2 regions of the Streptomyces sp. NPDC005262 genome follow, and region 2 is predicted to be linked to the other one. Evidence: riboswitches for the same ligand, from Rfam matches in the RefSeq annotation. Region 2 holds a riboswitch; the other holds the start of a gene.
What was found. Region 2 has a riboswitch for cyclic di-AMP ahead of ACFYP5_RS19405 (transglycosylase family protein). Riboswitches for the same ligand answer to the same signal wherever they lie in the genome.
Positions count from the first base shown of each region.

Region 1: another riboswitch for cyclic di-AMP. It lies ahead of ACFYP5_RS27715 (C40 family peptidase); the one in region 2 lies ahead of ACFYP5_RS19405 (transglycosylase family protein).

Region 1 is NZ_JBIAKK010000013.1:113,343-117,517, reverse strand. It holds gene ACFYP5_RS27730 (ATP-binding protein) at 1-418, shown strand, start outside; gene ACFYP5_RS27725 (LysR family transcriptional regulator) at 507-1,421, opposite strand; gene ACFYP5_RS27720 (LysE family translocator) at 1,494-2,147, shown strand; gene ACFYP5_RS27715 (C40 family peptidase) at 2,192-2,665, opposite strand; cyclic di-AMP (ydaO/yuaA leader) riboswitch at 2,669-2,865, opposite strand; gene ACFYP5_RS27710 (hypothetical protein) at 3,170-3,478, opposite strand; gene ACFYP5_RS27705 (ATP-dependent Clp protease proteolytic subunit) at 3,486-4,121, opposite strand.
Region 2 is NZ_JBIAKK010000007.1:95,297-99,471, reverse strand. It holds gene ACFYP5_RS19415 (cytochrome P450) at 1-782, shown strand, start outside; gene ACFYP5_RS19410 (transglycosylase family protein) at 888-1,823, shown strand; cyclic di-AMP (ydaO/yuaA leader) riboswitch at 2,124-2,294, shown strand; gene ACFYP5_RS19405 (transglycosylase family protein) at 2,298-2,996, shown strand; gene eno (phosphopyruvate hydratase) at 3,282-4,175, shown strand, end outside.

The DNA.
Region 1 (4,175 bases), on a different contig from region 2:
AGAAGCAAGTGTCACTCTGCCGAGCGAGCCGCTCTCGGTCTCCTCGGCCCGGAGATACGTGGCGGAAGTGCTCGCCGACTGGGGTCTCCCCGATGACACGGAGACTGCCGACACCATCCGGCTCATCGTCTCCGAGCTCACCACCAACGCCGTCCAGCACACCTTCGGCCAGTCGCCGACCTTCACCGTGGACCTGCGGCTGGAGCGGGAGGAGCAGTTGCATCTCGGGGTGACGGACAGCCACCCCCGCTGGCCCCAGCGGCTGCCCGCCGCCGTGCGGCAGGACAACGGACGCGGCATGGTGATCATTCGCTGTCTGGCCAAGGAGTACGGCGGACGCCTCACGGTCACGCCGACCGCCGAGGGAGGCAAGACCGTCTGGATCGCGCTCCCCTGGACTCTCCCCGTCCAGACTTGACCACGGTCCTCGCAGACCCGGAATCGGGTCCGGCCCGGACGTCGTGTCGCCGGCGGTCGGCGGCGTCGGCTGCCGACCCGACGCGTGGTCACTGCCCGGCAGTCCTCCCGAAGCCGCCGCGCAGCAGTGCGCACAGCGTCGCGGCCGCCCCACTCGCCCGGTCGCCGTGGTGCACCACCGAGATGGTCCGCCGGAAGGCCGCGGGTTCCAGCCGTCGCACGGACAGGGGCGTCGGCGCCATCGCGGCGACCATCTCGGGCACCACCGCCATCCCGATCCCCGCACTGACCAGGGCGCACACCAGCGCATAACCTGGTGACTCGCAGACCACGGCGGGTGTAGCGCCCGCCTCGGCCAGGGCGTTCTCCACCCCCTGGCGGGGCGGATGGGCCGGCGCGCTGCTGATCAGCGGCCGGCCGGCCAGTTCCGTCACCGGCAGCCGTCCCGTTCCCTCGGCCAGCATCTGTCCGACCGCCGTGATCAGCACCAGCTCCTCGACCAGCAGCGGTTCGACACGGACGCCGGAAGGCAGCGGCACCGCGGACGCCGGCTCGTATGCGTGGGTCAGGGCGAGATCGACCTCGCCCGCGGCCACCGCGGCGATCCCGTCGGGTGGCTCGTAGTCCGCGACAGCCAGCTCCACGTCGGGATGGGCGCGGCGGAAGGCGCTCAGGACGGGCGGCAGCAGATGGATACCCGCGGTGGTGAACGTGCCGACCCGGAGGCGTCCGCCGGAGAGCCCGGCGAGCCGCGTCAGTTCGTGCCGGGCCCGGTCCATCTCGTCGAGGACCCGCCGGGCGCGGACGACCAGCAGTTCGCCCGCGGCCGTAAGACGCGCGCCGCGGTGGTGGCGGACCAGCAGCGGGGTGCCCGCCTCCCGCTCCAGCTTGGCGAGCTGCTGGGAGAGCGCGGGCGCGGTGTAGCCGAGACGGGCGGCCGCACGCGTGATCGAACCCGCCTCGGCGACCGCCACCAGTGCCGCAAGGCGTGTCGGGTCGAACATTAAGCGTTCCTTTTGGCCCACCCAGAAGATTGCAAGTACATGGTGAAGGCTACTGCGGTCCATGGTGGACCCATGGACGCACAACTGATCGCCTTCGTAGGGGTGGCCGCCGGGATGGTGGCACTGCCGGGCGCCGACTTCACCGTGGTCGTACGGAACGCTCTCGCCTCACGGGCGGCCGGGGTGGCGACGGCGCTCGGCGTTGCCGGCGGACTGCTCGTCCACACCGCGCTGGCCGTCGCCGGGCTCGCGGCGGTTCTGGTCACCGTGCCCGCGCTGTTCCGCACCGTGCAGTTCCTCGGCGGGGCGTACGTCCTCCACCTGGGGATCAGCGCCCTGCACGCGGCACGGCGCCGCACCACGGACGGGGGCTCGGACCCGGGACCGGACGCGGGGCGGGTCGGTGGGCCTTCCGTGACCGGATACGGACGCGCGCTGCGCCAGGGCTTTCTGACCAACGCCCTGAACCCGAAGGCGCCCGTGCTCTTTCTCAGCCTGCTGCCGCAGTTCGTTCCGGACGGGCAGCCGCCCGTGTCCCGGACCCTGCTGCTGGCCACCGTGGTCGTGCTGCTCGCGCTGATCTGGTTCCCGGCCGTGGCGCTCCTGGTGGACCGTCTGGGCCGGTGGCTGCGCCGGCCGCGTGCCGCCCGCGCCATCGAGGGCGGCAGCGGCGCGGCGCTCACCGCGCTGGGCCTGGTGCTGGTCACCGGCCCCCTGCTGCACTGACGGGCGGAGGTGACCGGCAACCTGCATGGCGGAAGAGGCGGGGGTCAGCGGACCCGTCCGTACCAGACACTCCTCGTCCAGATCTTCTCCAGCCGCACCACGGCACCGGTCTTCGGCGAGTGCCAGATCCTGCCCCTACCGGCGTAGATCCCTACGTGGTAGACGCTGCGACCCCAGTGGAAGAAGACCAGATCGCCGCGGCGCCGCTGCGAGGCCGAGATGTGCCGGGTCTTGTTGTACTGCTGCTGGGCCGTGCGGGGGAGCTTCTTGCCCACCCTTTTGAACACGTACATCGTCAGACCCGAACAGTCGAAGCGGTGGGGACCTGTGGCCCCGTACCGGTACGGCGACCCCTTCTTCGACGCGACGATGTTGAGCGCCTTCGTCGAATGAGCCGCGGCCTGGGCTTCGGCCACACCGCCGGGGGCGATCGCGGAGCCGCCGACGGCGGCGAGCGTCAGAACCGTGGCGGTACCGGCCCGGGTGAGCAGAGACGGGACATGAACCTGCGCAGTCATGCGCAACCCTTCGTCAGCCGCCTGTGAAGGATGACCTGTCGGGTTCGGGCTGGCGAAGTTGCCCGGCCGCACTCGGCGGCTTCACCCCGAGGGTCGACCGGATGTCCGGTCGACCCGTTGTGCTCGGGTCCTCCACTCCTGCCGATCCACTTCCGTCGACCAGGCATCCGGGCGGCGGCAGGACTCGGCGTCCACCCGGACCGCCCCGCCGCGGTGGCGGGGGCTTGTCGTCTCACGGATCTTGACTCACCGAGTGCCGGATTTCCTAGGATTGGAAGCGATATGGAAGTTTTGTCGTGATTGATCCGTACGGGTGGGTACGGTAGTTACGCGAACCCGACCCGGTCGCCCCGACCGGCCCCGTACCAGCGGCGGAATGGCAGACTCCGTTCACCGGCCACGCTGGAGGCGCAAGTTGAACAATCCCTCGCGCGGGGGATCTCCTACGCCGAACGAGCGAGGAATTTTGATCAGGCCGCCGGGCGTGTCGCGGAAGGGAGTTGATCAACTTGTCTGGGCAGGGGGCACGGTGACCCGCCGGGCCCGACGCTCCCCGTCCAGGACGCGAAGCGCTCGCGCCAAGGTGGCGGCGTGGATCTGTGCTTCACCTCGCTCGTGCATCAACGCGAGTGCGTTGCGCAGGGCGACGGCCCGCGAGGCGAGTGCCTGCGCCGCTCGCAGCGCGCCGTAGGTGTCGCTGTCGTGGGCGGGGTTGATCCGCCCCAGCTGGTCGAGCACTTCCAGATAACGGTCGATGAACTCGCCCTCGGCGCGCGTCAGTGCGGGCAGCGGCGGGAACTCCGGTGGCTGCATCCGGTGTTCACCTCGCGCCGTTCGGCGGGAGTGACGGCTTGCGGTTCTCCAGTACGTGGTCCACCAGGCCGTACGCCTTGGCGCCCGGGGCATCGAGGATGAGGTCGCGCTCGATGTCCGCGGCGATCTGCTCGGCAGTTCGCCCGCTGTGACGGGCCAGCAGGCGGGTGAGCTGCTCACGGATGCGGATCAGTTCCCGTGCCTCGATCTCCAGATCGGACGGCTGGCCCTGCAGCGGCTCGGGAAGCGCGGGCTGCTGCACGACGACCCTGGCGCCGGGGAGGGCGTGCCGCCGGCCGGGAGCGCCCGCGGCGAGCAGCAGGGCCGCGCTGGAACCGGCCTGTCCGAGGCAGAAGGTCTCCACCTCGCAGGTGAGGTACTCCATCGTGTCGTAGATCGCTGCCATGGCGTCGAAGGAGCCGCCGGGGGAGTTGATGTAGAGGGAGACGGGGCGGTCGGGCGCCGCGTGTTCCAGGTACATGAACTGCGCGATCAGGTCGGTGGCGGCGGTGTCGTCGACCGCGGTGCCGAGGAAGACGATGCGCTCGGCGAGCAGCTTCGAGTACGGGTCGAGGGTGCGGGTCCCGTCGGACGTGCGCTCGGTGAACTCGGGCAGTACGTATCGGGCGGCAGGGCGGAACATGGTGAAGCCTCTCCTCCGGTGTCTGCGTCTGCGTGCGGCCTGCACAAGCGTCCG
Region 2 (4,175 bases):
ACCAGGACGACTTCCGGGACTGGGCGGGCATGATGATCCGCCACGGCGGCGGGCCGCGCGGCGGGGTGGCGCGGTCGGTGAAGAAGATGCGCGGCTATCTCGCCGAACTCATCCACCGGAAGCGGGAGAACCCCGGGGGCGATCTGATCTCGGGGCTGATCCGGGCCAGCGACCACGGCGAGCACCTCACCGAGAACGAGGCCGCCGCGATGGCCTTCATCCTCCTCTTCGCCGGCTTCGAGACGACGGTCAACCTGATCGGCAACGGGGTGTACGCCCTGCTGCGCAACCCCGGGCAGCGGGAGCGGCTGCAGCGCTCGCTCGACGCGGGGGCGACGGGGCTGCTGGAGACCGGCATCGAGGAACTGCTGCGGTACGACGGTCCGGTGGAGCTGGCGACCTGGCGGTTCGCCACCGAACCGCTGGTGCTCGGCGGGCAGCGGATCGCGGCGGGCGACCCCGTGCTGGTGGTGCTCGCCGCCGCGGACCGGGATCCGGAAAGGTTCGCCGACCCCGACACACTCGACCTCTCGCGGCGTGACAATCAGCACCTCGGCTACGGTCACGGCATCCACTACTGCCTGGGGGCGCCGCTCGCCCGACTGGAGGGGCAGGCCGCGCTGGCCACGCTTCTGAGGCGCCTCCCGGACCTGCGTCTTGCGGTGGAACCTGCCGATTTGCGGTGGCGTGGGGGGCTCATCATGCGCGGACTGCGCACTCTTCCCGTGGAGTTCCATCCCGGACATCGCTCCGGTGAAGGTGACACTCTGTCAACTCCGTGACTTTCACGTGATCTGCGCTGCATCGACTTGTGACAAGCGTTCGACTGCCGCTACGTTCACCGTTCGACTCACCAGTCACTTGTCAGTCACACGGAAGGCAACCCCATGGGCTCCGCGAACGGCAGACACCGTCGCCCTCGTCAGGCACCCGCCATCGTCGTCGCCGCAGGCGTCACCGGTTCGGCCATCGCCATCCCGCTGCTCGGCGCGGCCGGTGCGCACGCGGCCGACGCCACGACCTGGGACCGGGTCGCCGAGTGCGAGAGCGGCGGAATGTGGAGTGCCGATCTCGGCAACGGCTTCTACGGCGGTCTCCAGTTCTCGCAGGACACCTGGAAGTCGTACGGCGGCGAGGCGTACGCCTCGCGTGCCGACCTCGCCAGCCGCTCCCAGCAGATAGCGGTCGCCGAGAAGGTCCTCGACGACCAGGGGCCACGGGCATGGCCCAGCTGCGCGGTGATCTCCGGGCTCACGGTGGACGGGACGCTTCCGGGTGTCGACCCGGGGAGCCTGCTGTCGGCCGACCCGACGGAGAGCGCGGATCCGTCCGACGAGGCCTCGGACGAGGCGTCGGACAAGGCGAGCGCCGAGGGCGGATCGAAATCGTCGTCGGAGAAGTCGTCCGGCGAGAAGGCGGGCGGGACGTCGGGTCAGGCGTCGAGTGAGCCGTCGGCCGATGTGTCGGATACATCCGGTTCATCCGACTCGTCCCGCTCTTCAGGATCTTCGGGCAGTGAGGCGGGCGGTAAGCACCGTGGTGCGCCGGCCCCCGAGGTGAGCCAGGGCATGGGGACGGGCGGTGACCGCGACTCGGGCCGCCATGCTTCCCGCGGTAACAGCGACGGACGCGACACGCGCGACTCGGCCGCCGACGGCACATACACCGTTCGGCCGGGCGACAACCTCTGGGCGATTGCTGATGCACAGAAGGTTCATGGCGGATGGCCGGCGCTCTATGAGGCCAACAAGAGTGCTGTCGGCGACGACCCGGATCTCATTCTTCCTGGCCAGAGCCTCGATCTCGGTGTGAAGGCGGAGTGAGACCAGTCTGATCAACAGCTTAAATCACCCCAAAAGTAGGGGTAGTTCAGAGGCCTATGTCCACTTATGCGTAAGTGAGACATGGGTCTCTTTGCGTTAATCGGCGTGTCTTGTCCGCCAGGCCTGTCCGCATCGCCCCCCACCTGCGAAAACGGTAATCAGCTGGGCGTGAGTAGGGGATGATTGTCAGTTATGTCCGTCTTTGAATATGGGGGTTGCGTGCGTTTACGGTCGGAACCGCTCGCACCGCGGGCCCCGTCGACCGTCACGCCGAATCCTGCCGTCGGTCGAAGGGAACAGACGCGTAAAGCGCCGTAGGCAGGAGCGGGGGACCCAGGTAAGCGCCGGGACCGATGGCCGAAAGACCGTCAGGACCGGCTTGGGGTGAAGTCGCGTGCTAGGACATGCGACCGGGCAACTCACTTGGCCCGAATCCGACAGCTCACCTCGTAGGCGTCGGTGAGGAGAAATTGCATGCTGCTGAACAGCAAGGGCAAGCACCGTCGCCCCTCCAAGGCCGTCCGTGTGGCCACGCTCGCCGGTGTCGCCGGTGCCGCCATCGCCGTTCCCCTGATGGGTGCCACGGGCGCCTCCGCGGCCTCCGTCGCCACGTGGGACGCCGTCGCCCAGTGCGAGTCCGGTGGCAACTGGTCCATCAACACCGGCAACGGCTACTACGGCGGCCTGCAGTTCTCGCAGTCCAGCTGGGCTGCCGCCGGCGGCACGCAGTACGCCCCGCGGGCCGACCTGGCCACCAAGGCCCAGCAGATCGCCACCGCCGAGAAGCTCCTCGACATGCAGGGTCCGGGTGCCTGGGGCTGCGCCGGCGCCGGCAACCTGTCCAACGACGGTGTCGACCCGGGCGTCGACACCGGCTCCGCCGCCGCGAAGCCGGCCGCGCCGAAGCCTGCCGAGCACACCGAGGCCCCCACCGCCTCCCGCTCGGACCGCGGCACCGCCCCCGAGGCCGCGAAGACCGTCACCACGCCGACCGGCCAGAAGGTCGCGAAGGGTGATGGCGAGTACAAGGTGAAGGCCGGTGACTCGCTCAGCAAGATCGCCGAGGCGCACAAGGTGAAGGGCGGCTGGCACCAGCTGTTCAAGCTGAACAAGGACATCGTCAAGGACGCCGACCTGATCTTCCCGGGTCAGCAGCTCCACCTGACGAAGTAGTACGAGCCTCAGCAGAAAAGCGCTCTCTCTCCTCCCTGAGCACCCCGACCCGGCGCGGATTCCCCCGTACGCGCCGGGTCGGGGTTTCTGCGCTCGGCGTTCAACTGTTGTGGTTACCGCTCAGTAGATTTTTGAACATTTGCCCGTCTACGGGTGTCCTTGGGTCCTTTTTCGTCCCAGGAGGCGGGCGGTCGCCGAACGCAGTGGGCCAAGGCGGTTAGGCTCTTGGCGCAAGGCCAAAGCGACCCTGCACAACCAGCGTCATATCCCAGAAGGAGATGCCTCGTGCCGTCCATCGACGTCGTCGTAGCCCGGGAAATCCTCGACTCCCGCGGAAACCCCACGGTCGAGGTCGAGGTTGGCCTCGACGACGGCAGCACCGGCCGTGCTGCTGTTCCGTCCGGCGCCTCCACCGGTGCGTTCGAGGCCATTGAGCTTCGCGACGGTGACCCCAACCGCTACCAGGGCAAGGGCGTCGAGAAGGCCGTCCTCGCCGTGATCGAGCAGATCGGCCCGGAGCTCGTCGGCTACGACGCGACCGAGCAGCGGCTGATCGACCAGGCGATGTTCGACCTGGACGCCACCGAGAACAAGGGCTCGCTCGGCGCCAACGCCATCCTCGGCGTCTCGCTGGCCGTCGCGCACGCCGCCTCCGAGGCCTCGGACCTGCCGCTGTTCCGCTACCTCGGTGGCCCGAACGCGCACCTGCTGCCCGTCCCGATGATGAACATCCTCAACGGTGGGTCGCACGCCGACTCCAACGTGGACATCCAGGAGTTCATGATCGCCCCGATCGGCGCGGAGTCCTTCTCCGAGGCCCTGCGCTGGGGTGCCGAGGTCTACCACACGCTGAAGAAGGTCCTGAAGACGAAGGGCCTGTCGACCGGTCTCGGCGACGAGGGCGGCTTCGCGCCGAACCTGGAGTCGAACCGCGCCGCCCTGGACCTCATCCTCGAGGCCATCAAGGAGGCCGGTTACGCCCCGGGCAAGGACATCGCGCTCGCGCTCGACGTCGCCGCCTCGGAGTTCTACAAGGACGGCAAGTACGAGTTCGAGGGCAAGTCCCGCTCGGCCGCCGAGATGACCGAGTACTACGAGGAGCTCGTCTCCGCGTACCCGCTGGTCTCCATCGAGGACCCGCTGTACGAGGACGACTGGGCCGGCTGGAACGTCATCACC